DNA from 3 places in the Dactylosporangium sp. NPDC049140 genome. Region 2 is predicted to be linked to each of the others. Evidence: riboswitches for the same ligand, from Rfam matches in the RefSeq annotation. Region 2 holds a riboswitch; each other region holds the start of a gene.
What was found. Region 2 has a riboswitch for cyclic di-AMP ahead of AB0B76_RS30310 (hypothetical protein). Riboswitches for the same ligand answer to the same signal wherever they lie in the genome.

Region 1 (3,658 bases), on a different contig from region 2:
GCCCGACCGGCATCCGGCGCCACTGGGCGAGCTCGAGGAAGTCGACGATCTCCTCGACCCGGGCCCGGTTGGCCAGCTCCTCGCGGCGGGCCCGGCCGAGCCAGGCGATGGCGGCCAGGGTGCCGTAGCGCATGTGGTGGTGCCGGCCGAGCATCAGGTTCTCCACGACCGTGAGCTGGCGGAACAGCTCGACGTTCTGAAACGTGCGGGCGACGCCGAGCCGGGCCACCCGGTCCGGGCGCGCGCCGGTGATGTCGGTGTCGCCGAGCAGGACCCGGCCCTCCTGCGGGCGGTACACCCCGGAGATCACGTTGAAGATGGACGTCTTCCCGGCGCCGTTGGGGCCGATCACGGCGAAGAGCTCGTCGGCGCCGACGGTGAAGTCGACCCCGTTGATGGCCTTGACCCCGGCGAAGCTCAGCCGCACGTCACGGAACGTCAGCACGTCGCTCATGCCGTCACCTCCGCCTCGCATAGGGAACGGCAACGGCATGACGAGAGCTGAGCTTCATGATGAGCGGCCCCTCCGCTCCGCTCCGGACCGCTCATGACAGCCACCGCTTGCGGCGCTTGTAGTGCTTGACGTCGCGGAACGAGTGGGCCGCGTGCGAGCCGAGGTAGAACTCGCGGATGTCGTCGTCGGCGAGCAGCTCCGCGGCCGGCTTGTCGAGCACGACCTTGCCGTTCTCCAGCACGTAGCCGTGCTCGGCCACGGACAGCGCCATTGTCGCGTTCTGCTCGACCAGCAGCACGGCGGTGCCGGCCCGGTTGATCTCCACGATCAGGTCGCGCACCTGCTCGACCAGGCGCGGGGCCAGGCCCAGGCTCGGCTCGTCCAGCAGCAGGTAGGCCGGGTCGGACATGAGCGCCCGGCCCATCGCGAGCATCTGCTGCTCGCCGCCGGAGAGGTACCCGGCGACGGCGCCGCGCCGCTCCTTGAGCACAGGGAAGAGCGTGTACATGCGCTCCATCACCTCGGCCGCGCCGCGGCGGCGGGTGTGGGCTCCCAGCCGCAGGTTCTCCTCGACGGTGAGCTCGGCGAAGGTGCGCCGGCCCTCCATGACCTGGCTGATCCCGCGCCGGACGATGGCGGCCGGGCGCAGGCGGTGGATGGGCCTCTCGCCGAGGGTGACGCTGCCGCGGGTGACGGCCCCGTCGTGCACGCCGAGCAGCCCGGACAGAGCCCGCAACAGCGTGGTCTTGCCGGCGCCGTTCGCGCCGAGGAGGGCGACGATCCGACCCTCCGGGACGTCGAGGCTCACGCCCCGTAACACCAGCATCACATCGTCGTAGACGACCTCGAGGTTCTGGACCCGTAGCACGTTGCGGACCCCCGAACTATTTGCACCGGCGGTGTAAGAAGTTACGTGTATTTAACCCGCTCCAGAGGAGGAATCAAGTCCCGAATTCGTAACCGTCCGGCACCAAAGTCACGGTGTGGTACCGCCGATGAACCGGCAGTAATCCGGACTTTTAGGTTATTAGATATCGAGGGGGGCGCACGCCTTCCGCCCGAGGGGTGATCACGTTAAGTTAGGCCCTGGCCTGCTCGGCAGTCCGCCGTCCACCCCGGATGGCGCCGGGCAAGCGCCGCCGAATCGAACCCGCGCGCACCCGCCTCCGGGCGCGCGCGTCGAACCGGGGACCCACGCAATTCGGGGTGAATCCGCGACGCTGCGGTAGGGCGCTTCTCTTCCCGCCCGAACCCGTCAGCTAACCCGGTAGGCGGTTGGTGCAGAAGGGTCTACCCTCCCTTGTCCACTGGACATCGTGCCCGCCGGTCGGTGCTGCGGACCCTGCTGATCGGGTTCCTGTCACTCGCCGTGCTCGCACCCGCCACGGTCGCGCACGCCGACCCGACGCTGGCCGAGATCGAGGCCCAGCTCGACAAGCAGAACAAGGACCTCGAGGCCACGATCGAGTCGTGGAACAAGCTCAACATCGACATCGCCGACTCGCAGGCGAAGGCCGCCGACCTCGAGAAGCACGTGGCCGCGGCCAACGACGGCGTTCAGGCGATCGCGATCGAGGCGTTCAAGAGCAACGGCAAGCTGCGCAACCTCAACGCCATGCTGAACGCGACGTCGTCGGGCTCACTGATCGACCAGATGTCGATGCTGCAGCAGATCACGCATCAGCAGCAGAAGAGCATCGAGGAGTACCGGGCGGCCAAGACCACCCTGGACCAGACGATCGCGACCCAGAACACGCAGAAGGCCGACTTCGAGAACCAGCGCAAGCAGATCGAGGGCGATGTCAAGAAGCTCGAAGACCTGCAGAAGAAGGCCAAGAACGCCGGCAGCACCAAGGTCACCGGGGCGAACTACAACCCGGGCACCCTGCCGGCCGTCTCCGGCAACGCCGGCACCGCAGTGAACTACGCCAAGAGCAAGCTCGGCAAGCCCTACGTGTACGGCGCCGCCGGTCCGAACTCGTTCGACTGCTCCGGCCTGACGATGGCCGCATGGGCGGCCGCGGGCGTGAGCCTGCCACACAACGCCGCCAGCCAGTGGAGCAAGGTGGCCCACATCCCGCGCAGCGCGCTGGCCCCGGGCGACCTCGTCTTCTACAACGGCCTCGGCCACGTCGGCATCTACGTCGGCAACGACACGATCATCCACGCGCCGCACACCGGTGACGTCGTGCGGTATGCATCGGTAAGCGTCGACAGCATCTACGGGTACGGCCGCGTCAAGTAACGCCGCTTCTCGAAGGGCCGCTCTTTTCGAAGGGCGGCCCTTCATCATTGGCACCATGGCTTCCTGGGACCCTCAGCAGTACGAGCGCTTCGCCGAGGAGCGCGCCCGGCCGTTCCGCGAGCTCGTCGCCCGCATCCCGACGACCTCCGCGGTCGCCGTCGTCGACGTGGGCTGCGGCCCCGGCACGATGACCGCGACGCTCGCCCAGCGCTGGCCCGACGCGGCGGTCCTGGGCCTGGACTCCTCGCCGTCGATGATCACGGCCGCCGATGAGCGCCGCACCGCCCAGCTGACCTTCCAGCTCGCCGACGCGGCCGAGTGGCGGCCCCAGCGCGGCTCCCTCGACGTCATCGTGGCCAACGCCTCGCTGCAGTGGGTCGACGACCACGAGACGCTACTGCCGCGCTGGGCGGCCGCGCTGGACGACGGCGGCACCCTCGCGTTCCAGGTGCCGAGCCCCGGCTTCGACCCGGGCCTGGCCGGCGTGGCCGCCCGGGAGCGGTGGGCGCCCGGGCTCGCGGGCGCGCTGGGGGCGACCGGGCCGCGCTCGGCGACACCGGTGCTCCACGCGGCCGAGTACGTGCGGCTGCTCTCCGCGGCCGGGCTCACCGTCGACGCGTGGGAGACGACCTACTACCACGTGCTGCCGGGCGACGACCCCGTGTTCGAGTGGTTCAAGGGCACCGGGCTGCGCCCCTACCTCGACGCACTGTCGGGCGAGGACCTCGAGGAGTTCAGTGCGGACATCCGGACCGAACTGCGGCGGCTGTACCCGCGCGAGCCGTTCGGCACGATCCTGCCCTTCCCGCGCCTCTTCGTGGTCGCCCATCGGCCATGATCCGCGTCGGGTGGTTTACATCTCGGCGGGCCCGGCGTTCCTACGCTGGCGCGCGTGAGCAAAACCTGGAAGATCGTTATCTTCAGCGCGATCGGCGCCTTCCTGCTGTGCTGCGGCGGCG
Region 2 (3,658 bases):
CCTTCCGGCTGGCGTTCACCGGCGCCGGCAGCGGCATGTGCATGATCGGCGTCGACGGCGCGACCCAGGCCCGGCTGACCCGCGTCAACCCCGCCCTGTGCGAGCTGCTCGGCCGGGCCGAGGCCGAGCTGCTCGACCGGCCCGTCGCCGACCTGCTGCACCCCGACGACCTCGACCTGGCCCGGCTCGCCTTCGCCGCCGCGACGACCGGCAAGGGCATCCCGGTGCGCGACTACGAGATCCGCTGCGTGCGCGGCGACGGCGCCGTGATCTGGGTCGCCACGACGCTCTCGCTCGTGGCCGGGCCGCCCGCCTTCGGCATCCTGCAGGTGCAGGACGTCACCGGGCGCAAGGCCGCCGAGGCCGACCTGGTGCGCCGCGCGTCCCGGGACCCGCTCACCGGCCTGGCCAACCGCGACGCCCTGGCGTCCCCGCTGGCCGCCGCGGTGCGCCGCGCCCGCGCCGGACGGGGCGACAGCGCGCTGCTCTTCTGTGACCTCGACGACTTCAAGTCGGTAAACGACACGCTCGGCCACGACGCCGGGGACGCGGTGCTCATCGCCGTGGCCCAGCGGCTGTGCGCGCTCGTGCGGCCCAGCGACACCGTGGCCCGCCTCGGGGGCGACGAGTTCGTGGTGCTGGCCGAGGACCTGGCCGGCCTCGACGCGGCCGGGGTGGCCGCGCTCGTCGACCGGATCGAGCGCGCGGTCTCGGCGCCGGTGGTGCACGACGGGCACGTGCTGCGGGTGCGGGTCAGCGTCGGGGCGGCCGTGATCGATGCCACGGCGGGGGATGCGGGCGCGGCCCTGCGAACCGCCGATCGGGCGATGTACCAGGTGAAAGGCCACCGTCACGGGCGCGGGGCGGCCGATCGGGTGATAGCGCACGGTGAGCATTTCGGTGCGCCGGGTGGTATGCCATTGCTCCGGCTGGCCGAGGGCTGAACGGCCGGTTAGTGTCGGGTGGTCTGCCGCGGTCGACGCACCCCGAACAGCGGGGTCACCGCGCAGGCGCCGTCGAGCCGCGCCGTCCACTTCGGCGTCGCGGGCCGGGGACCCATCGCAGTCCTTGGGGTGTATCCGTGACCGAGTCACGGTAGGGCGAATCCTCCCGTCCGAACCCGTCAGCTAACCCGGTAGGCGGCACCGGAAGGAGAACCACGCGTGCTCGTCGACGCCCTGTGTCGTCTGTCTCCCGGACGGGTGATCGCCAGGACCTGAGCCTGGCCTGTCACACCCGTTGACCGTTCGCCGCCGCCGCGCGATCCCTTTGGCACCACGGGATCGTGCCGATGGCGCGCGCCCGCATCCGTCCGAGGAACCCATCTTGCTGAAACCGCTGTCGCTCAAACCGTTGCCACGCCAGTTCCAGCCCCGGCATCGCCGGGCCCTGCAACCCGTCAAGCCCGTGGTCGTGTCGGCCGTCATCCTGTCCGCAACGCTGCTCGCGTCCGGCTCGGCCGGCCGCTCCGCCGCCGGCCCGCCCGGTTCGCCGGTCGCCGTCGCCGCGGCCCCCGCGCCCGCCTACGCCCGGGACGCCTCGCTCGTCGTGACCGAGCTCGACGGGCAGGCCACGCTCGGCGACGCGCCCGCGCCGGCCACCCCGCCGCCGCCCGCCCCGCCGCGGCCGGTCGCCGGGCTGGACCAGACCCAGATGAACAACGCCGCCGCCATCGTCAAGCAGGGCCGCGCCCAGGGCGTGCCGGACAAGGGCCTCGTCGTCGCGGTGGCCACCGCGATGCAGGAGAGCGACCTGTACAACGTGGCGAGCCCGACCGTCCCGTCCTCGATGAAGCTGCCGCACGACGCCGTCTCGACCGACCACGACTCGATCGGGCTGTTCCAGCAGCGTGCGAGCCAGGGCTGGGGCAGCGTGCCGGAGCTCATGGACCCGGCGCACTCGGCGATGCTGTTCTTCAACGCGCTCGGCCGGGTGCCGGGCTGGCAGGGGATGAGCGTCACGGGTGCCGCGCAGGCGGTGCAGCGCTCCGCGTTCCCGGGGGCGTACCAGAAGCACGCCGACCGGGCCGAGCAGGTGGTCGCGGCGATCGCCTGATCTGTGTTTCCGGGCTGCCGCGGCGTCCGTCGCTGGTCCGGACCGTAACTCCCGTGGCCTCACCGTCCGCCGTTGGTCACGGCGGTGACCGGCCGTCCCGGCCGGTGGCCGGTGAGGGTTCGGGTGGGGAAGCGGCCGGTACCGGGGTCGCCGCCGGTGCCGGTGGGGCCGGGGCCCGGGGTGCGTTGAGGGCGAGCGTCGTCACGACGGCCAGCGCGAGCGCCGCCGAGCCGCCGGCGACCGCGGTCCGCCGAAGACGGCGCCGGCGGCCGTCGGCGACCACGCGGGCCAGGTCGACGCGGGAGGCCGGGGCCTCGTCACCGCCGTGCATGAGGCGCCGCAGCTGCCGGTCGTTCATCGTGGCCTCCTCGCGTCCAAAGGGTCCTCGAGCAGGCGCCGCATCGTGGCGAGCGCGGCCGAGGTCTGGCTCTTGACCGTGCCCGGGGCGCAGCGCAGGACCCGCGCGGTCTGCTCGACGGACATGTCGCAGAAGAACCGCAGCACCAGTACCGCGCGCTGGCGGTGCGGCAGCCGCGCGAGCGCCGCGTGCAACTCCAGCCCTTCCGGTACACCTTCCAGCGCGACGTCCTCGGCGCACCGCTCCGGCAGCCGGTCGACGGGCGACTCCCGGGCCGCCCAGCCGCGGCGCCGCTCGTCGATGAAGCGGTGGACGAGGACCGTGCGCACGTACGCGTCGACGTTCTCGGCCCGCCGGATGCGCCGCCAGCGCACGTACACGTCGGTCAGGGTGCGCTGGACGATGTCGTCGCCGCGGGTCCAGTCGCCGCACAGCAGGTACGCGGCGCGGCGCAGTCCGGGCAGTCGTTCCCGTACGAACTCGTGAAACTCATCCTCGATGGCGTCGGCCATACCCCTTAGGCGTAGGCGGGGCCCGGAACGGTTCGGCGGGTCTTGTGCTTGACCGCGCGGCCGAGCGGCCCTTGTGCTTTATCGCGCGGGTCTGGTGCTTTACCGCGGGGTTGCGGTGGCTCGGCGGGCCAGGGCGACCAGCTCGGCCACGGCGGCGGGGGAGGGCGAGGCGAGATCGAGTGTGAGCAGCGCCTGGGAGAGCAGCTCGTCGGCCTGGCGGCGGCACCACTCGCGGGCGCCGGACTGTTCGATGGTCTTCGCGGCGCGCTCCAGGTCGGCGTCGCTCAGGCGGGTGCGGCCCTCGAAGAGCGCGGCCAGCTCGTCGGCACCGGCCGCGATCGCCGCCGCGACCGGCAGCGAGCGGCGCCGGCGGCGCAGGTCGGCGCCGATGCCCGCGAGGTCCTCGGTGAACTGCACGGCCAGGCCCAGGCGCACGCCGAACAGCCGCAGCCGCTCGACCTGGGCCGGGTCGCCGCCGCCCGCGGCCGCGCCGAGGGCGCACGCGCAGCCGAACAGGGCGCCGGTGCGCTGCTCGACCATGGCCAGGGTGTCGCGCAGCAGGTCGGTGCGCTCCTCGCCGGCCGGGGTCGCGCCCGGGCGAGTGTCGCGCAGGGCCAGGGAGGCGTGCTGGCCGTGCAGCAGCTCCTGCACGGTATCGCCCAGCACGCGCAGCATCGCCCGGTCGGGGCTCGCCTGTCCGGACCGCTGCCGGATGCGCGCGGGGCTGCTGCGG
Region 3 (3,658 bases), on a different contig from region 2:
GCGGGTCGTAGGACGTCGGCAGGGTGCCGTTGCCGGTGGCGGCGTCGTAGCATCGGATGGCCGGCGCCGCGTCGGCGCGGGTCCGGGAGGGGTGCGGTGCAGGGGTTCGGGGAGCTGGAGGCGGCGGTGATGCGGCAGCTGTGGGCGGCCGGCGGACCGGTCACGGTGCGGCAGGTCCACACCGCGCTCGTCGAGACCCGGGAGCTGGCGTACACCACCGTGCTCACGGTGATGGAGAAGCTGCACCGCAAGGGCTGGCTGCAGCGGGTGCGGCAGGGCCGGGCCCACGTCTACGAGGCGGTGGCCACCCGCGAACAGTACGGTGCCGGGCTGATGCGTGATGCACTGACCGACAGCGGCGACCGGGAGCAGACACTGCTGCACTTCCTGGGCCAGATGACCCTGGACGAGGCGGCGTCGCTGCGCTCGGCGCTGAACACGTACGAGCGGAAGATCGCCTCGCCGTGACCACGCTGCTGCTCGCCGCCTACGCCGCCCTGCTGCTCGCGGTGGCCGGGCCGCGGCTGGGCCGCGCCCGGTGGGTGGTGCGGGCGCCCGGGCTGGGCCTGTTCGCCTGGCAGATGTGGTGCGCCGCGGTCGTGACCGGTGCCACGCTCGCCGGGGCCACCGCGGTGCTGCACTGGGACAACACCCACGACCTGGTCTGCCGGGCGTGGCAGGTGTGCCTCGACGCGCTGCTCGGCGCGCACGGCGTCGCCGCCCAGGCCGTCGCCGCGGCCGGTGCGGCGCTGCTGGGTGCCGCCGCGGTCCGGCTGGGGCTGGCCGGGTGGCGGCTGGCCCGGGCCGAGGGCCGGCAGCGTCGCCGGCTGCGCGGGATGCTGTCGCGGACCGGGCGGCGGCTGCCCGGGCTCGGCGTGATCGTGGTGCCCGCGGACGAGCCCGCCGCGTACCTGCTGCCCGGCGGCGGCGTCCGCGACGTCGTGGTCACCTCCGCCGCGGTGGACCACCTCACCGGCGAGCAGCTGCAGGCGGTCGCGGCGCACGAGCAGGCCCACGCCACCGGCGGGCACTACCGGCTGGTGCGCACCGCCCGGCTGCTGGACCGGGCGTTCCCCTGGGTCTCATGTTTCGGGACCGCCGTCCGGCAGGTCCACCGGCTCGTGGAGCTGCGCGCCGACGACGTCGCGGTCCGCCGCACCCCGCCGATCGTGCTGGCCCACGCCCTGGTCGCGCTCGCCGAGGCCCGCGTCCAGCAGGCCGGCGCGCATGCGGCGGGCCGGCCGGGCACCGGCGATACGGGACCGCTGCTGGCCGCGGACGGCGGCGACGCGACGGAGCGGCTGCACCGGTTGCTGTACCGCCCGCGGCCGCTGCCCCGTGCGCTGACCGGCGTCGCCGTCGGGCTGTTCGCGCTGCTGCCGCTGCTGCCGGTGCTCATCGCCGCGCTGGAACGCTCACCGCTGGCCCCGTAGGTTCCAGCTGCTCGTCGGGCAGCAGGTACCGCCAGCTCGCCGCGACGGTCCCGCCACCGGGCGCCCGGTAGACCGGCCACGGCGCCGCCCGGTCCGGGTCGGCCGCCGGCGACGTGGTGACGGCGCGCGCTTCGTCGCCGCCCTCACCGACCGTAGCGGCGCGGGGCTCGGACTGTGATCGACGCAACCTTCCCGAATCAACTACCCGTCGTGCTATGTCCCGTTCGGCGCCCACGGATCAACACCGTGAACAGGGAAGATGGTTGCAGCTCGGGCCGGTCACATCCTACGGCCCGTAGGAGATGGGGTTGTGCGGAGTGGGGACGATGCGTAAGGTCGGCTCCGGCCGGGCATCCGGAGCGTCGATCGCCCCCGGTCGGCGTCGGTGCCCGGCGCCGCCGAGTCGAAGTCGAGCCGGGGACCCAACCGCAGCATCTCGGGGTGAATCCGCGCCTTCGCAGTAGGGCGTCCTTCCCGCCCGAACCCGGTAGGCGGTCGAGGGAAGAAGGAGCCTCCCGCACGTGCCGCCACGCCGCCCGCGCCGTACCCGGATCATGAGCCGCCCCGCCCGCGCTGTCGTCGCCGTCCTGACCGCGCTCGCGGTCCTGGTGGCCGGTACCGGGACGGCGCAGGCCGAGCCGACCCCGGCGGAGTTGGAAGCCCAGATCGACCAGATGTGGAACGAGCTCGAGCCGACGATCGAGCAGTACAACCAGGTCCACAGCCAGCTCAAGGACAACCAGGCCAAGGCGGCCAAGCTGCAGGAGCAGCTGCAGCCGCTGCAGGCGCAGGTCGACGCCGCGATGGGCAAGATCAGCGACATCGCGGTGCGGCAGTACAAGACCGGCCGGGTCGGCACGATGCAGGTCCTGCTCAGCGGCGGCACCCCGACCGACATGCTGGACCAGCTCACGGTCATCAACGCGATCGCCCGCAACGAACGCTCCCAGATCCAGAGCGTGGCCGCGGCCCGGGACAAGCTCGCCGGGGACAAGCAGACCCTGGACGGGCTGATCGCCCAGCAGGCCGCGCAGGACAAGGATCTCGCCGCGAAGAAGACGCAGATCGAGGGCAAGCTCGCCGAGCTGCAGAAGGTCCGGCAGCAGGCGTACGGCAGCAGCGGCGCAACCGGCGCCCTCAAGCCGGTTGCATGCCCGGTCGACTACCTCGGCGGAGCGGGCGGCACCGCGGCGAAGAAGGCGTGCGAGCTGATCGGCAAGCCCTACATCTGGGGTGCGGCCGGCCCGAAGGGCTACGACTGCTCGGGGCTGACGATGGCCGCGTGGGCGGCGGCCGGGGTGACGCTGCGGCACTACACGAAGTGGCAGTGGGAGGACGGCAAGCCGGTCGCCAAGGCCGACCTGCGCCCCGGCGACCTGGTGTTCTTCTACAGCGACCTGCACCACATGGGCATGTACGTCGGCGGCGGGTGGATGGTCCACGCCCCGACCACCGGCGACTACGTGCGGATGGCCAAGCTCGACGGCCGTCCGATCACCGGCTACCGCCGACCCGCCTGACGTCCTGCCCGGCCCGCGCCGGCAGCAGCGCGACGCAAGGGCGGCGGCGGTGAGGGTGGCGCCGACCGCGATGAGGGCCGCGCTGTGCATGCCGGTGGTGAAGGCGTCCCGGGCCGCCGCGGTCAGGGCGTCGCCGCGGGGTCCGAGCAGCTGCGCGGCGACGTGCAAGGCGGCCTGCAGCTCGACGACGTCTCGCTGATCGGCGGCGAACCGTGGGATTGGTACGTCCCGAAGACCGACCCGCCGGTGCGGGTCAACCAGGTCGGCTACCTCCCGGACGGGCCGAAGCACGCCACGGTGGTGACCGACGCGCCCGACCCGCTGGCCTGGCAGGTCGGCTGGTCGTTGCACGTCGAGTCGGCCGCGGCGGGGCGATGAAGACCCCCGCGGGTTCTCTCGATAAGCCGCGCCCGACGTTCGGCCGCTGCCGGTCAGCGATCGCCGTGCTCCTCATGCGAGCCGCCATCGTCGAGTGTCGGCGTCCCGGCCACGCAATGGATTTCGACCTCGACCCAGGTCCGGTTGGTTGCGTTGCGGAAGGTGACGCCGACCTCGGGGGAGGGCCCGCGCAGGACGTGGCCCACCTGGTACCCCTGCGCTGGGCTCCATGAGACCAGGTATGCGCTGGCGCCGACGCACCGGGCGACGACCGTGCCGCCGGATGAGGAGAGCAACCGCTGGACGCTGTTCACGGTCGCGCTGGGC

Region 1: linked by a shared signal. The riboswitch ahead of AB0B76_RS28200 (NlpC/P60 family protein) and the one ahead of AB0B76_RS30310 (hypothetical protein) in region 2 are both predicted to bind cyclic di-AMP.
Region 3: linked by a shared signal. The riboswitch ahead of AB0B76_RS38040 (NlpC/P60 family protein) and the one ahead of AB0B76_RS30310 (hypothetical protein) in region 2 are both predicted to bind cyclic di-AMP.

Annotation. Positions count from the first base shown of each region.
Region 1 is NZ_JBEZDS010000019.1:56,359-60,016, forward strand. Features, by position in the region: gene AB0B76_RS28190 (ABC transporter ATP-binding protein) at 1-454, opposite strand, end outside; gene AB0B76_RS28195 (ABC transporter ATP-binding protein) at 546-1,280, opposite strand; cyclic di-AMP (ydaO/yuaA leader) riboswitch at 1,582-1,743, shown strand; gene AB0B76_RS28200 (NlpC/P60 family protein) at 1,785-2,699, shown strand; gene AB0B76_RS28205 (methyltransferase domain-containing protein) at 2,755-3,537, shown strand; gene AB0B76_RS28210 (hypothetical protein) at 3,592-3,658, shown strand, end outside.
Region 2 is NZ_JBEZDS010000021.1:132,564-136,221, forward strand. Features, by position in the region: gene AB0B76_RS30305 (diguanylate cyclase) at 1-944, shown strand, start outside; cyclic di-AMP (ydaO/yuaA leader) riboswitch at 1,015-1,157, shown strand; gene AB0B76_RS30310 (hypothetical protein) at 1,327-2,055, shown strand; gene AB0B76_RS30315 (hypothetical protein) at 2,132-2,413, opposite strand; gene AB0B76_RS30320 (SigE family RNA polymerase sigma factor) at 2,410-2,925, opposite strand; gene AB0B76_RS30325 (polyprenyl synthetase family protein) at 3,025-3,658, opposite strand, start outside.
Region 3 is NZ_JBEZDS010000032.1:88,119-91,776, reverse strand. Features, by position in the region: gene AB0B76_RS38050 (BlaI/MecI/CopY family transcriptional regulator) at 97-468, shown strand; gene AB0B76_RS38045 (M56 family metallopeptidase) at 465-1,433, shown strand; cyclic di-AMP (ydaO/yuaA leader) riboswitch at 1,820-1,942, shown strand; gene AB0B76_RS38040 (NlpC/P60 family protein) at 1,988-2,953, shown strand; partial or broken gene AB0B76_RS38035 (cellulase N-terminal Ig-like domain-containing protein) at 3,134-3,289, shown strand; gene AB0B76_RS38030 (hypothetical protein) at 3,385-3,658, opposite strand, start outside.